4 regions of the Mesorhizobium sp. M1050 genome follow, and region 2 is predicted to be linked to each of the others. Evidence: predicted binding sites of a transcription regulator. Region 2 holds the regulator's gene; each other region holds the start of a gene.
What was found. The regulator PhoB, encoded in region 2, activates phosphate uptake and scavenging genes when phosphate is short. The targets are predictions, from matches to a motif close to TGTCATNNANCTGTCAT.
Positions count from the first base shown of each region.

Region 1: the regulator PhoB is predicted to act here: its motif matches at 3,046-3,062, upstream of phnG (phosphonate C-P lyase system protein PhnG).
Region 3: the regulator PhoB is predicted to act here: its motif matches at 1,819-1,835, upstream of NKH57_RS14870 (alkaline phosphatase D family protein).
Region 4: the regulator PhoB is predicted to act here: its motif matches at 2,589-2,605, upstream of NKH57_RS33295 (RNA degradosome polyphosphate kinase).

Region 1 covers NZ_JAMYMV010000050.1:1-4,063, reverse strand. Annotated here, with positions in the region: partial or broken gene NKH57_RS23610 (alpha-D-ribose 1-methylphosphonate 5-phosphate C-P-lyase PhnJ) at 1-367, opposite strand, end outside; gene fosX (FosX/FosE/FosI family fosfomycin resistance hydrolase) at 364-783, opposite strand; gene NKH57_RS23600 (carbon-phosphorus lyase complex subunit) at 780-1,892, opposite strand; gene phnH (phosphonate C-P lyase system protein PhnH) at 1,894-2,505, opposite strand; gene phnG (phosphonate C-P lyase system protein PhnG) at 2,505-2,966, opposite strand; gene phnF (phosphonate metabolism transcriptional regulator PhnF) at 3,088-3,837, shown strand.
Region 2 covers NZ_JAMYMV010000046.1:15,385-19,447, reverse strand. Annotated here, with positions in the region: gene eglC (endo-1,3-1,4-beta-glycanase EglC) at 1-883, opposite strand, end outside; gene phoB (phosphate regulon transcriptional regulator PhoB) at 1,420-2,109, opposite strand; gene phoU (phosphate signaling complex protein PhoU) at 2,129-2,836, opposite strand; gene pstB (phosphate ABC transporter ATP-binding protein PstB) at 2,862-3,665, opposite strand; gene pstA (phosphate ABC transporter permease PstA) at 3,662-4,063, opposite strand, start outside.
Region 3 covers NZ_JAMYMV010000022.1:70,362-74,424, reverse strand. Annotated here, with positions in the region: gene NKH57_RS14880 (TetR/AcrR family transcriptional regulator) at 1-277, opposite strand, end outside; gene NKH57_RS14875 (MFS transporter) at 352-1,635, shown strand; gene NKH57_RS14870 (alkaline phosphatase D family protein) at 1,907-3,481, shown strand; gene NKH57_RS14865 (hypothetical protein) at 3,574-3,855, opposite strand; gene typA (translational GTPase TypA) at 4,053-4,063, shown strand, end outside.
Region 4 covers NZ_JAMYMV010000142.1:223-4,285, reverse strand. Annotated here, with positions in the region: gene ppx (exopolyphosphatase) at 1-223, opposite strand, end outside; gene NKH57_RS33295 (RNA degradosome polyphosphate kinase) at 223-2,424, opposite strand; gene NKH57_RS33290 (zinc-finger domain-containing protein) at 2,669-2,914, shown strand; gene NKH57_RS33285 (FAD-dependent monooxygenase) at 2,934-4,063, shown strand, end outside.

The DNA of each region.
Region 1 (4,063 bases), on a different contig from region 2:
AGACAAGCACCTGGCCCGCAGTCAGCGGATGCTCGGGGATGCGGTGACGGGTCTGGATGATGGTGGCGCTGGCTGTGTCGGTGGTCACCGCGACATTGGCGACCTTCTTGAAGAAGGCGCGGATCGAGACGGCATTGGTGGTGTCGTCGGCGCCCTGGTCGATCACTTTCAGCACATCGTCGGGACCGATGATCGAAGCGGTGACCTGCACGCCGCCGGTGCCCCAGCCATAGGGCATCGGCATTTCGCGCGAGGCGAACGGCACCTGATAGCCGGGGATGGCGATGCCCTTGAGGATCGCGCGGCGGATCATCCGCTTGGTCTGTTCGTCGAGATAGGCGAAGTTGTAGGTGGCGATGTCGGTCATTGCGCGACTTTCAGTCCCTTGGCGTAGCGTGCCAGCCGCTCCGCGAGCGTGCCTGTGTGCAGTTCGAACATGTGGTTGTCGTCGTCGTAGAAATAGATCGAGCGGCCTTCACCCTCGACGCGTGGGCGCGGCGGGCGCGTGTCGAGGCCAAGCGCTTTGACGCGCTCGGCGTAGCGGTCGAAATCGGCGTCATCGATCTTGAAGGCGATGTGGTTGTAGCTGCGTTCCGGCAAGGGATCGCCCTCCATGATGGCGACCCAGATGTCGCCGATCAGGAAGAACTTTTCGCGCGACAGCGAGAACTGTTCGGCGCCGCTGGCATAGACCTCTCGGGCGTCGAGTATGCCCTCGAGGATCTCGGTCATCCGGTCGAGATCGCGGACGATAAAGGTCATGTGGGAGAGGCCTTCGATCATTCCGCAGCCTCCCGCTTCTCTTCGGCCTTCGTAGGGTTTTCGCGGGCGTCGTATTCGGCACGCATGCGGCGCACGAGGTCGAGTTCGGCCTGAAAGTCGACATAGTGCGGCAGCTTCAGATGTTCGACGAAGCCGGTCGCCTGAACGTTGTCGGAATGCGAGATGACGAACTCCTCATCCTGGGCAGCAGCGACGACATCCTCGCCCAACTCGCTGGCGCGCAGCGCCCGGTCGCAGAGCGCCATCGCCATCGCCTTGCGCTCGCTCTGGCCGAAGACGAGGCCGTAGCCGCGGGTGAATTGCGGCGGCGCCTTGGCCGAACCCTTGAACTGGTTGACCATCTGGCATTCGGTGATGCGCACAGTGCCGAGCGGGACAGCAAAAGGCAGTTCGGGCACGTCGAGTTCCAGCTCGACCTCGCCGATGCGGATTTCGCCGACAAAGGGATGATTGCGGGCATAGCCGCGCTGTGTGGAATAGCCGAGCGCCAGCAGGAAGCCCTCGTCGCCGCGCGACAGCGCCTGCAGGCGGATGTCGCGCGCCATCGGGAACTCCAGCGGCTCGCGGGTGATGTCGCCGGGGACGTGATCCTGCGGCATGTCGCCGTCCGGTTCGATCAGGCCTTCGCGGGCAAGGATGGCCGAGACGCGCGGCATGGCTTGCGCTTCGGTCTCGCGCTGCAGCGGCTCGGCGACGTCGGCGCCGGCGGCAAGCTCGGGATCGAGCAGCCGGTGGGTGTAGTCGAAGGTCGGGCCGAGCAACTGGCCGCCAGGCAGGTCCTTGTAAGTCGCCGACACGCGCCGCTCGACCAGCATGGTGGCGGTGTCGATAGGCTTGGTGTAGCCGAAGCGCGGCAGCGTGGTGCGATAGGCGCGTACCAGGAAGATTGCCTCGATCATGTCGCCGCGCGCCTGGACGATGGCGAGTGCCGCCAGTTCCCGGTCGTAGAGCGAGCCTTCGCTCATCACCCGGTCGACGCCGAGCGCCAGCTGCTCGACGATCTGGTCGAGGCGAAGGGCTGGCACCGAACGGTCGCCACGGCGGCGGTCGGCAAGCAGGCTGTGGGCGTTGGCGATTGCGGCTTCACCGCCTTTAACCGCGACATACATCTTACGCCTCCATCGTCTTGATGCGCGTCGTGCGCGGCAGGCAGGCAATGCCGTCCGATGTGGTGAGGATGATGTCGACGCCTCGCGGAAAGCGCTTGATGTTCTGCTTCCACTGTTCGACGAAATGGCGTGGCATCCGTGCCGGCGCGATCGTCGCGCTGGCTTCGATGCCGGGGCCTTCGAGCAACAGCGGCGTGCCGGAGACGAGATCGCTGACCTGCAGGACCAATGTGGTCGAACGGTCGGGATAGTCCTGCGTGCCTTGCGAAAAACCGTCGAGCGCCATCATCTCGGCCGGGGCTGCGATCAACGCGAAATGCGCATCGGCCGGCGTGTTGGCCAATGGCGCGCCGGTGTGGAAACCAAGCCAGGATTTGATGGCAGGGGAAGCCTGTAAAGCCGGGTCGAGCCAGAGCGGGGTGTCATTGTCGCAAAGCGCCAGCGCAATGGCACCGGCGGTCGCCGACAGCGGCGCCGGCGGACGGGCAAAGGCGGGCAACGGCTGCACGCTGCCAGGCCGCGCCATCGCCTCCATGACAGCGCGGAACACGGTCTGTGCGTTGAAGACCGGATCGGCGAAGCCGCCCTCGATCGATTGCGATGCGATGTCCATCAGTCTTCTCCGCGTACCATGGTGAAGAAATCCACCTTCGTTGCCGCCGTCTCGGCGCGGCGGCGTTCATGCGCCGTGGTCAGGGCCGACCGCAGAGGCGCTATCAGCCCGGTCTCGACCTCGGCGCGGCGGGCCGGGTCCTGCCACAGTGCGTCGGCGATGGCCGCCAGCTTCGCCTTCTGCTTGTCGCGGCCAAGCGCATAGCAATGGCCGACCTGTCCGGACGGCAGCCGGACGGTGGCGCGGGTGACGGTCGCCTCGCCGACATTGAAGGGCGCGCCCCCACCGCCGATGCGGCCGCGTACGGTGACCAGGCCGGTTTCGGGGCCGCGCAGCAGTTCTGCGTCCGAAGGCAGTCCGGCCTCGTTCCAGAGCCGAACGATGTCGTCGCCGCCGGATTGCGCCAGGGTTGCCATCGCGGCCTTGCGTTCGGCTTGATCGCGGGCTTCCTGTCCTCGCATCAGCAACATTCCTCTTCGCCAAATTTGTCTATTGATATAGACAACTATACAAATTATACCTATTATCTAGCGCGAGTCCATGACGGGTGGATGACAAGCACTTGAAGACTGGGGGCAATCAATGGTCGGGCGGCTGGCAGCGAACAGCATCGAGCGGCGCAGCGGCGTCTCGCTGTGGCGGCAGATCGCCGAGAAGATCCTGCAGGCGATCGCCGTCGGCGATTTCGCAGAAAGCGCCGCGCTGCCGCCGGAGATGGCACTGGCTGAGCGCTATGGCGTCAACCGCCACACCGTGCGCAGCGCCATATCGGCCCTTGTGCAGGAAGGGGTGCTGCGGGCCGAGCAGGGGCGCGGCACCTTCGTGCTGTCGCGCAGGCGGCTGTCCTATCCCATCGGTGCGCGCACACGCTTTTCAACGGGCCTGCAAGGGCAGACATCGGAACGGCATATCGTCCTGCTGGCGTCCTCGGTCGAGCCGGCCAGCCAGCGCGTCGCCGAGGGGCTGGGGCTCGCCAAGGGAGCCGATGTGATCCGCCTGGAAACGCGCGGCGAAGCCGACGGACGGCCTGTGTCGCGCGCTGCCGGCTGGTTCGATGCCCGGCGCTTTGCCGGTATCGATGCTGCAATGGCGGAGACCGGCTCGATCACCGCATCGCTCGCCCGGTTCGGCATCGACGACTATCTCAGGCAATCGACCGTGCTATCGGCGCGCCACGCCGATGCGGCGGACCTTGCAGACCTCGACCTGCAACCGGGCGCCATCGTGCTGGTTACAGTCGCTGTCAACGTCACGCCGGATGGCCAGCCGATCCAGTTTTCGGAGTCCAGGTTTCCGGCAGAACGGGTGGAGCTGAAGCTGTCGGCGCTGTAGGGAGTGCCGGCCTTATGCGAGACCGTGATTTATCTGACTCACGCTGATCGGTCGCGCGCTCCCCTGTCAGCGGCTTGGCGTTTGAGGACCGCCTTCCCCCACTCCGTCTCGGCTTCGCCGAGCCACCTCTCCCCCTCCGGAGCAGGGGAATCGCATATGAGTAAGAGTAAGTCTTGCGTTGAGTGGAAAGGTTGATTCTTTAGGGGCCTTCTCTTTGAAGAGGAGA
Region 2 (4,063 bases):
GCTTGATGTCCTCCGGCGCCTGCGCGGCGGTGATGGTGAGGACGCCGTTTTCAACGCTGAACGGGTGGACGGAACTCGTCGGGCCGTAATTGGCGTCGATATACCATTGCAACTCGCCATTGCTGCTCAATGTGCTGCCGTTCGGCGCTCCCCACGAGAAATTGGAATTCCAGGTGCCGTCCTGCCCGTCCCGAAGGCTCAGCGTGTTGAATTCGTCGGAGAAGGACAGCGTCATTCCGGACTTGTCTATCGGCAGTTCGAACTGGGTCGGCTGCAACTTGTCGATAGTCGTATTCTTGAACACCAGGATCTCGTCAGATCCGACGTTCAGCGTCACGTTCGATTCCACCTGAACCATCTGCGAACGGACGGCATCGAACGAAGTGAAGTCATAGCCGTTAAGGCGCACCACATCGGTCGCACCGAAATCGAAGATAAGATCGCTTCCATTTCCTTTGGAGATGGCGAAAGTGTCGGCGCCGTCACCGCCGATCAGGACATCATTTCCCTTGCCGCCATCCAGCGTCTGATGACCCGACCCGCCCTTGATGATGTTGTCCAACGCATTTCCGAACGCATATCGATTGGCGCCGGTAACGACCAGGTTCTCGAAATTGTCGGGGAGCTTGTAGCTCATCCAGGTGTCGATCGTGTCGATCCCTGCCCCGGGATCTTCGACCGCCTTATTGTTGGTGGAATAGAGATGATAATAGTCGTCGCCGGCGCCACCGTACATCGTGACATTGACGCCGGTGTCTCCCCAGAAGGAGTCGTTGCCTGAGGTGCCATGCAGTTCGGCCCCGGCTCCGGTTGCCGAGAACCAATGACTGGACGCGCCGGTGTAGGGAAGAGGAATACCTTTGGCGTTTAAGACCGTGCTCATCAGAAATCCTTCCTCTTAGTGTCCGACCTGGTCAAATCATTCGGCGCAGGGTCCGGCGACCGCTTTCAAAGCAACGTTGCAAAGAACGAGATCGTTCCCGCGGAATCGTCATCAGATCCAAGATCGTATTGACTATTCGGAGCACATACAATCAATAAAGAAGAGGGAAACTCGCTCTTAGTCGGATAAAATTTTTAATAAAATTGCGCATTTATGCGAAACCACATCCTCTAGCGGGCACATAGCCATATTAGTTCAAATTGTTTCTTGATGCGCGTGACTTTGATCGGAGTTCTGCGGGCAAGATAGCAATGTGACCAACTAAAGCGTGTCACGGGCCGTGCTTCCTGCGGCCAGCCTGGCAGAAAAGCGAATTGGGAGATCGGAGGGCAATCGCCAGCCAGTCAAGGTACGCGCCGAGCCCGCGACCGCGAAGGGCAGTTAAAACTTCGATCCCGCCTGCTTGAATGTCTGGATCGCGTGGCCATTGGCGACCACCTGCTGATCAAGTTTGAACCTTGGTTCCGATCTATCGGCTAGTCTTCCCTGATCGAGTAGCCTGCGCCCCGAATGGTGCGGATGACGTCGGGCATGCGGCCGTTGTTGACGGCTTTGCGCAGCCGCCCGACATGCACGTCCACCGTGCGTTCGTCGATGTAGATCGTTTCGCCCCAGACGTTGTCGAGCAGCTGGCTGCGCGAGAACACGCGGCCGGGATGGCGCATCATGAATTCGAGCAGGCGGAATTCGGTCGGCCCGAGCCGGATCTCGCTCTTCTTGCGATAGACCCGGTGCGATTCTCGATCGAGCACGATGTCGCCGACCTTCAGCACGCTGGACAGCAGTTCCGGCTTGGCACGGCGCAGCAGCGCCTTGACCCTGGCCATGAACTCCGGTGTCGAAAACGGCTTGACCAGATAATCGTCGGCGCCGGTCGAGAGGCCCCGCACGCGATCGCTCTCCTCGCCGCGCGCGGTCAGCATGATGATCGGCAGCCGCTCGGTCTCGGGACGCATTCGCAGGCGCCGGCAGAGTTCGATGCCGGAGACCGCCGGCACCATCCAGTCGAGCACCAGAAGGTCGGGCACGTTCTCCTGCAGCCGGATCTCGGCCTCGTCGCCGCGCGTCACGACCTCGACCTGATAGCCCTCGGACTCCAGATTGTAACGGAGCAGCACGCCTAGCGGCTCCTCGTCCTCCACCACCATGATGCGTGGCGCGATCATCGGCTGGTTACCCCTGTCGTCATGCCGCGGGCGCGGACATTGTCGTCTCGTCCTGTTTCGGACGATTGGCCGGCAGCTGCGTGCCGGTCAAAACATAATAGGCATTTTCCGCGATGTTGGTGACATGGTCGCCGATGCGCTCGAGGTTCTTGGCGCAGAACAAAAGATGCGTGCACGCGGTGATGTTGCGCGGGTCTTCCATCATATAGGTGAGAAGCTCGCGGAACACGGAGGTGTATTTGACGTCGATGCGTTCGTCGTCGGCACGCAGTTTCGCCAGCGCGGCGGCGTCACGCGCCGCATATTCCTCGATGACGCCCTGCACCTGGATCAGCACCAGTTGTGCCATTCCATCGATCGAGTGCGAAAGGTCGCGCGGCGTGACGCTGAGGCCGACAGTGCCGACACGCTTGGCGATGTTCTTGGCAAGGTCGCCGATGCGTTCGAGATCGCCGGCCATGCGGATAGAACCGACGACATGGCGCAGATCATCGGCCATCGGCTGCCGCTTGGCGATCAGCGTGATTGCGCGGTCGTCGAGCTCGCGCTGGCGCGCGTCCATGATCGCATCATCGGAGACGACGCGCTGTGCCAAGGCGTTGTCGGAATTCAAGAGCGCCTTGGTCGCACCGCCGACCATCGAGCTGGCGAGATCGCCCATGTCGCTGATGAGCTTGCTGATCTGACCGAGATCCTCGTCGAAAGAAGCGACTGTGTGTTCGCTCATGATCCTGTTCCTCGTATGCCTGAGCTCAGCCGAAGCGGCCGGTGATGTAGTCCTGCGTGCGCTTCTCGCGGGGCGACGTGAAGATCTTCTCGGTGCGGTCGAACTCGACCAGCTCGCCCAGATACATGAAGGCCGTCTGCTTCGATACGCGCGCCGCCTGCTGCATGTTGTGGGTGACGATGACGATCGTGTAGTCGGCTTGCAACTCGTCGATCAGTTCCTCGATCTTGGCGGTCGACAGCGGGTCGAGCGCCGAGGCGGGCTCGTCGAGCAGGATGACTTCCGGCTTCACCGCCACGGTGCGGGCGATGCAGAGCCGCTGCTGCTGGCCGCCGGAGAGGCTGAGGCCGCTGGCGTCGAGCTTGTCCTTGACCTCGGTCCAGAGTGCCGCGCGCTTCAGCGCCTGCTCGACGCGGCCGTCCATCTCCGACTTGCTCAGCTTCTCGTAGAGCCTGATGCCGAACGCGATGTTTTCATAGATCGACATCGGAAATGGCGTCGGCTTCTGGAACACCATGCCGATCTTGGTGCGCAGCAGGTTGAGGTCCTGCGAGCGGTCGAGAACGTTCTGGCCGTCGAGCAGCACCTGACCTTCGGCCGTCTGCTTGGGATAGAGCTCGTAGATGCGGTTGAAGACGCGCAGCAGCGTCGACTTCCCGCAGCCCGAAGGCCCGATGAAGGCGGTGACGCTGCGCTCCGGCAAGGACAGCGTAATGTCCTTCAGCGCCTTCGACTGGCCGTAGTAGAAGTTGAGGTTCTTGACCTCGATCTTGGCCTTGGCGGTGGCCTCGGCGGCGATCGTCATGTCTGGAGACAACATCTGGCTCATTTGTCCTCTCTGCGTCCGGTCAGGCTGCGCGCAACGATGCTGAGCGCAAGAACCGTCAATGTGATGATGAGTGCGCCGGTCCAGGCCAGTTGCTGCCATTCCTCGTAGGGGCTGAGAGCGAACTGGAAGATGGTGACAGGCAGGCTGGCCATCGGCGCGTTGAGATTGCTCGACCAGAACTGGTTGTTGAGCGCCGTGAAGAGCAGTGGTGCCGTCTCGCCGGAGATACGGGCGATCGACAGCAATATGCCGGTGACAATGCCCGATAGCGCGGCGCGGTAGGCGACCGACTTGATGACCACCCAGCGCGGTGCGCCGATCGCGGTGCCGGCTTCGCGCAAGGCGTTCGGCACCAAATTGAGCATGTCTTCGGTGGTGCGTACCACCACCGGAATGAC
Region 3 (4,063 bases), on a different contig from region 2:
CGGGATGAGCGGCGACAGCCTCATCGAAACGCTCCCAGTATTCACGGTCGTATTGCCTGAGATAGGAAGCGGCCAGTTCATCCTTGGAGGGGAAGCTGCGATAGAGGCTGGGCTTGGTGACGCCGGCGCGTTTGACGATCTCGTCGACGCCGATCGCCCTGATACCGCGTCGGTAGAACAGATCATAGGCGACATCGAGAATCTTCTTGGCGGCTTTCGGCGGCGCCGATGCATGATCGTCGCTGATGGTCAGATCAATATTTTTGTCCGTTGGCATCGTGTGACTCGATTGACAATGTTACCGATCGGTACGTATACCTGTTCCCACCCTGAAACGTACCGGTCAGTAACATGATAACTCAATCACGTCCCTTTGGCCAGCGCTACGCCTTCGTCGTGGTTGGCATCATCTTTCTCTGCCTGCTGGTCGCGGCCGGCCTGCGGTCCGCACCCGCCGTCATGATGCTGCCGCTGGAGAACAGCTTTGGCTGGCGGCGAGACGTCATCTCGCTGGCCGCTGGTGTCGGCATCCTGCTTTACGGTCTCACCGGTCCGTTTGCCGCGGCGCTGATGGAGCGCATCGGGCTGCGCCGCACACTGCTCGCCTCCCTGATGGTGATGTCGGGCTCTACCGCGCTCAGCCTGCTGATGACCAAGCCCTGGCATCTGTTCATCACCTGGGGCGTGTTCTCGGGCATTGGTTCCGGCGCTGTCGCCAGCGTGCTCGGCGCCACCATCGTCAATCGCTGGTTCAAGACCAATCGCGGCCTTGTCATGGGACTGATGTCGGCCTCAAGCGCCTCCGGCATGCTGGTGTTCCTGCCGATGATCGCTGCTCTGGCGCAGTCGGGTGGGTGGCAGCCGGTCGTCATTGCGGTGGCGATCGCCACCGCCGCCCTGCTACCGCTGGTCTGGCTGCTGGTGCCGGAGCGGCCGGCCTCGATCGGCATGCTGCGCTACGGCGCCGAGGCCGACGACGTGCCGCCGGCTCCGCCCGCTTCACAGGGCAACTTCCTCGCGCATACGTTCTCGACGTTGCGCCGCGCCGCCGGCACGAGGGTGTTCTGGTATCTGTTCGCCACCTTCTTCGTCTGCGGCTTCACCACCAACGGGCTGGTCGGCACGCATCTGATCGCGTTCTGCGGCGATATGGGCATCGGCGAGGTTCAGGCCGCCGGCCTGCTGTCGATGATGGGCATTTTCGACCTGGTCGGCACGACACTGTCGGGCTGGCTTACCGACCGTTACGACCCGCGCAAGCTGCTTGGCGTCTATTACGGCATTCGTGGCCTGTCGCTGATCTATCTGCCCTATTCCGGCTTCTCGGCGACCAGCCTGATCATCTTCGCCGTGCTCTACGGCCTCGACTGGATCGCCACCGTGCCGCCGACGCTGAGGCTCGCCAACGAGGCGTTCGGCGATCGCAGCGGACCGATCGTGTTCGGTTGGATCGTCGCCGGCCACCAGATCGGCGCGGCCACCGCCGCCGCTTTCGGCGGCACCATGCGCGAGTTGCAGGGCAACTACGAACTGGCCTTCCTGATTGCCGGCATGACGGCGATTGCCGCGGCGTGTATCTCGCTGCTGATCAATACAAGCCGGCCAGCGTTTGAACCGGAGCCGAGAGCGGCTTAGCCGCGACGGCGGAGCGCTAATCTCCCCCCTTGAGGGGGAGATGGCCGCGAAGCGGCCAGAGGGGGTCGGTCCGACCGGGCTCTGCCTCCTGGTGCAGATGGAGGTCGGCGCTCTATGCGCGGCGACCCCCTCTGTCGCCTTCGGCGACATCTCCCCCTCGAGGGGGGAGATCACCCTGTTCACTGTTATCAAACCTTCATCATCCCGAGACGCGCCTGAAACATTGACGCTGGATCCTGGTGGCACCGTTCAAGCCATCCAGGAAACAGCCATGAACAAGCTTTCGATGACCCGCCGCGCCTTCGTCACGTCCGCCAGCGCCGTTGGCCTGGCCGGCGTTTCGAGCCTGGCACTGCCATACTATTCGCGCGCCAATCAGCGGCCGGCCTTCACCCATGGCGTCCAGTCGGGCGATGTCGACGCCACCAGCGGCATGGTTTGGACGCGCACCGATCGCCCGTCGCGCGTCATGTTCGAGGTGTCGTCGACGGAGAATTTCGCCAATGCGACGGGCCTGGCACCGCTCGATACGTCGCCGGCCAGCGATTACACCGTCAAACGGCTGCTCACCGACCTCGCTTCCGACCAGGACATCTTCTACCGCATGACATCAGCCGATCTCGCCGACATCAACGCCGTTTCGGAGCCTATCACCGGCCGCTTCAGGACGGCGCCGGCCTCGAAGCGCGACATCCGCTTTGCCTGGTCGGGCGACACGGCCGGCCAGGGCTGGGGCATCGACGAGACCGGCATGAAGACCTACGCCACGATCGGCAGGCATACGCCCGATTTCTTCCTGCACTCGGGCGACACCATCTATGCCGACGGCGCCATGAAGGACGAGGTCGACCTGCCCGGTGGCGGCAAGTGGAAGAACGTCGTGCTGATCGACGGCAAGCGCAAGGTCGCCGAGACGCTGGACGAATACCGAGACCAGTGGAAATACAACATGATGGACCGGAACGTGCTCGGGTTGAGCGCCATCTGCCCGACCTTCTACCAATGGGACGACCACGAAGTTCTAAACAACTGGTCGGATTCGAAGAATCTCAGCGCCGACAATCGCTATACGGAGAAATCCATCCACGTGCTGGCGGCCCGCGCGGCGCGCGCCTTCCATGAGATGACGACGATCCGCTATGAACCCTCCGAGCCCGGCCGTGTCTATCGCAAGATCGCTTACGGGCCGCTGCTCGACGTGTTCTTCCTCGACATGCGGTCCTATCGCGGCCCCAATGGTCCGGACATGCAAGATGAGATGACCCCGCAATCGCGCATTCTCGGCGAACAGCAGACGAAATGGCTGAAGCGCGAGCTGGCGAGTTCGAAGGCGACCTGGAAAATCATCGCCGCCGACATGCCGCTCGGCCTCGTCGTCTGGGATGACGGCACCAAGAAGGTCGGCGCCGAAGCGGTCAGCAATGGCGATAATGGCTTGCCAAAGGGACGCGAGCTCGAGATCGCCGACCTGCTGCGTTTCATCAAGAACGCCGGCATCAGCAACACAGTCTGGCTGACCGCCGACGTGCACTACACGGCCGCCCACCACTACAACCCGGACAAGGCGCAGTTCCAGGATTTCAATCCGTTCTGGGAATTCGTCTCGGGCCCGATCCACGCCGGCACGTTCGGCCCCAACGATTTTGACATGACATTCGGGCCGGAGCTGAAGTTCATCAAGGCGCCGACTGCCGAACAGGGTCAGAACCTGCCGCCATCGGCGGGCCTGCAATTCTTCGGGCTGGTCGATATTTCAGGCGCCAGCGAGCAGATGACGGTGCGGCTGATGGACCGCGACGACAACGAACTCTTCAAGGTAACGCTCGACCCAGTACGGTCGGCATAAACGCACTATTCACCCTCCCCCTTGTGGGGAGGGTCGGCGCGGCGGCTTCGCAAAGCGAAGCTGCCGAGACGGGGCGGGGGTGAAGCGCCCTCTTAGTCCGGGTAGCAGACCATTGGAATGTTCGGCCAGACGGCGCTGTCGCAGTTGGCGGTGTCCTGCCTCTGCTTGAAGGAGGCGCTGACCGGGCCGGTCACCATCGGGTCGACCCCGTCGGGTGCGTCGGCGAAGACCTGCTCGGCTGTCTGCGTGCCGGACTGCGCAACGGGGGGCGTCTCGCGCAGCGTAGCAGCCGACTGCGCGGCGTTGGCGGCCAGCAGGATTGCAAAGGCTGCGGATGCGATGAGCGGCCAAAATCGGTTGAGTTTGTCGGTCATGATGCTCGAACTGCCCGGGCCCGGAAAGGTTCCCGCCTTGGTTAACAGAATCATCTCACACGCAGATGCTTAAGATTTGATGAGTATTTGGTGGCGCGCCTCCTCTTTCGCAACTGCGAAAAACCCTGTATGAGCCGCGCAACCGAAAGAGGCAGCGCCTTTTGGCCTGCTGCCTGCAACGCTTCCGAGACCAGAACATGAAAATCCG
Region 4 (4,063 bases), on a different contig from region 2:
GAAAGCGGCGGAACTCTTCCATCGAGCGCGTCACTGCCTCGGGGTCGAGCTTGCCGGTCGAAACGATGCCTCGGCCGAGACCGGCGAGCATCTTTTCGTTGAACAGCATGGTTGGCGAGCGCGACAGCCCCTCGTAGACGACGAGACGGATCGAATTCGATCCGATGTCGATGATGGACAGCGGTCGACGGTCCTGCAACCGGCCTTGGGAATTAGACAGCATCAGCCGGACGCTGCGGCGTTCTTCTTGCGGCGCTTGAATTGCGCGATGCGCTTGGGCGCGTGCGACTTCAGCGCGTCACCCCGTCCCGACAGGCTCGGATTGGTCATGAAATATTCCTGCGCGTTGAACGGTTCCTCGCCCTCCTCCAGCACCACGCGCCGGGAAGTTCCATCAGCCAATACGTCGAAACTTTGCTGATTGTCCATGATGTTGCCAAGCATGATCTGGCCAAGGATCTGTTCATGCACAGTTGGGTTGGTGATCGGCACCATGGTTTCGACGCGGCGGTCGAGATTGCGCGGCATGAGGTCCGCCGACGAGATGTAGACGACAGCCTCGTCCGACGGCAGGCCGTGACCGTTGCCGAAGCAATAGATGCGGCTGTGCTCGAGAAACCGCCCGACGATCGATTTTACACGAATGTTCTCCGAAAGGCCCGGAACCTGCGGCCGCAGGCAGCAGATGCCGCGCACGACAAGGTCGATCTCGACTCCGGCGCGGCTGGCATCATAGAGCGCGTCGATGATGATCGGGTCGACGAGCGCGTTCATCTTCATCCAGATGCGCGCCGGCTTGCCTTCCACAGCATAGGCAATCTCGTCGGCAATATGCTTCAAGATGCGGCTTCTCAGCGTGAATGGCGAGATCGCCAGACGCATTTCGTCCGTCGGCTCGGCATAGCCGGTGATGAAATTGAAGAGCTGGGCGACGTCGCGTGCAATCGTCGGATCGGTGGTGAAGAAGGACAGGTCGGTGTAGATGCGCGCCGTGACCGGATGGTAGTTGCCGGTGCCGAGGTGCACATAGTTGCGCAATTTGCCGTCCTCGCGCCGCACCACCAGCGACATCTTCGCATGTGTCTTCAGTTCGAGAAACCCGAACACGACCTGCACGCCGGCACGCTCCAGGTCGCGCGCCCAGCGGATGTTGGCCTCCTCGTCGAAGCGCGCCTTGAGTTCGACCAGAGCCGTAACCGATTTGCCGGCCTCGGCCGCGTCGACCAGCGCGCGCACGATCGGGCTGTCATTGGAGGTGCGGTAAAGCGTCTGCTTGATCGCCACCACTTCCGGATCGGCCATCGCCTGACGCAGGAACTGCACCACCACATCGAAGGATTCATACGGATGGTGGACGACGATGTCCTTCTCGCGGATGGCGGCGAAACAGTCGCCGCCGTGCTCGCGAATGCGTTCGGGAAAGCGCGGATTGTAGGGGGTGAATTTGAGATCGTCGCGGGGAACGGCGACGATTTCGGAAATCTGGCTGAGCGCCAGCGGCCCGGTCAAAACGCTGATGCGGCTCGACGACACGCCAAGCTCGCCGGCGACGAAGTCGCGCAGTTCGCCAGGCATCAGTATGTCGAACTCGATGCGGATGACCGAGCCGCGGCGGCGCCGCTTGAGTGCCGTCTCGAACAGGCGCACGAGATCTTCCGATTCTTCCTCGACCTCGATATCGCTGTCGCGGATGATGCGGAACGTGCCCGAGCCCTTGACCTCATAGCCAGGGAAGAGCTTGCCGATATACAGGCCGACCGCCTCTTCCAGCGGGATGAAGCGGACGTGGCGTTTGCGGTCCGGCAGACGGATGAAGCGCTTGAGCGCCACCGGCAGGCGCAGCAGCGCACTCATCTCTTCGCCGTTCTTGCGATGACGCAATTGCAGCGCCATCGAGAAGCCGAGATTGGGGATGAACGGGAACGGGTGCGCCGGGTCGATCGACAGCGGTGTCAGCACCGGAAACACCTGCTCCTGGAAGTGGTCTTCCAGCCAGATTTTCTCGTCCTTGGTGAGCGCGTCGCGGGTAATGGTCTCGATGCCCTCCTTGTTGAGCAGCACCGTGAGCGCAGACAGGCTCTTCTGCTGGTCTTCCTGCAGCCGCTCGACCTCGCGCAGCAGCTGTTCCAGCTGCTGTTCGGGGGTGCGCCCGTCAGGACTTTTCAGCACGATGCCTTCGCGCACCTGGCCGGCGAGGCCGGCGACGCGCACCATGAAGAACTCGTCGAGATTGGCGGCCGAGATCGACAGGAAGCGGACACGTTCCAGCAGCGGATGATTGAGGTTCAGCGATTCTTCGAGAACGCGCCGGTTGAACTGCAGCCAGGAAAATTCGCGATTGACGAAACGATCCGGATTGCCGCCTTCCGGGCTTGCCGCCTCCACGTTGATGAATTCGCTCTGCACCGGCTTCAGTTCGTTCATATTCCGCTCTTCCACACCGTCTGCCGGCTAGGGCGCGGCGCGTCCTCGAGGACGCGCAAAGGACGCTCTGCCACTCCAAGGCAACGCATGATCCCTTCCGAAAACCGAAGTCGGTTTTCCGGGTCATGCGTTAACCGGCTTAACTTATCCTCTGACAGACTTTTGCGACAGTTTCATTTCATCGAACTTGCAAAGACGCCTGTTATGATCCAGATGCAGATGAGACTGCGTTAAGGAGACGACGATGGCAGGCGGTTCCATTCCCCATTTTCAGAACGATGCGGGCTACCCGGCTATCGACATCGGCGTCAAGGAATTCATGTGCACGGGCGCCAACCCGCCTTTCGATCACCCGCATGTGTTTCTCGACATGGGCGACGACAATGAAAAAGTCTGCCCCTATTGCTCGACGCTGTACCGCTATTCGCCCAAGCTGAAGGCGACGGAAACGCTGCCGGCCGGCTGCATCTATATCGATCAGGCTGCCTGATTCTTTCGCGACAAGCTCGATGAACGACATGCGTTCCCGGCAAATTCTCATCGCCGGGGCGGGCGTCGCCGGGCTGACCGCAGCGCTTGCTTTCGCCAAACACGGCTATTCCGTGCAGGTGTTCGAACAGGCGCAGCGCCTGGAGGCGGTAGGCGCCGGCCTCCAGCTTTCTCCCAACGCGACGCGCATACTCGGCCAGCTTGGCGTGCTCGACCGGCTGCTGCCGGCAGCGGTGCGGCCGGAAGCCGTGGTCTTGAAGGACGCAGCGACGCTGCGCGAACTGGCACGCGTGCCGTTGGGGCAAGTCGCCGAGACGCGCTGGCAGCTGCCCTATCTCGTCGCCCACAGGGCCGACCTGCAGAGTGCACTGATGGCGCGTGCCGACGAGATCGCCGACATCAAGATCGTCACTGGGGCCCGCCTCCACGGTTTTGCCACCGGAGCCCATGGCATCACCGCGACGGTTGAGATCGACGGCAAATCCATCGCGGCCGAGGGGTTCCTGCTGGTCGGCGCCGATGGCGTTTGGTCCTCGGTGCGCGGGCTTGTCGACGCGGCAAAGGGGGCTGCCTCGCCAAGAAGTCGCTTTTCCGGCGAACTGGCCTGGCGCACGACCACCGCGCTTAGTGCCGCAGGGCAGGCGTTCGCGGCGATCGGCGCTCCGGACTGCGTCACCACCTTCCTGCACCCGGGCTTCCATATGGTCGCCTATCCCGTCAGCGGGGGTGACGCCTTCAATATCGTCGCCTTCACCAAGGGCGAACGCATCGCCGAAGGCTGGTCCGGCCATGCCGATCCCGGCATCCTCGCCGCCGCAGTGCGCGGCACCGCGCCAGGCCTTGCAAGACTGGTGGAAAGGGCTGGACCGTGGCTGACCTGGCCGCTCCATACCGTCGATCAGAAGCGACCCTGGACAATGCCGGACGGCATCGCACTGATCGGCGACGCCGCACATGCGATGACGCCGTTCGCGGCGCAAGGCGCGGCCATGGCGATCGAGGATGCGGCGACACTTGCCGATATCATTGTCGATTTCCCTGCCGATCCGGCACAAAGCCTACAAATCTGGGAGAACCTGCGGCGGCCGCGCGTCGCCAGGGTCGCACGCCGCGGCGCCATCAACCGCCTTGCCTGGCATGCCGCGGGCCC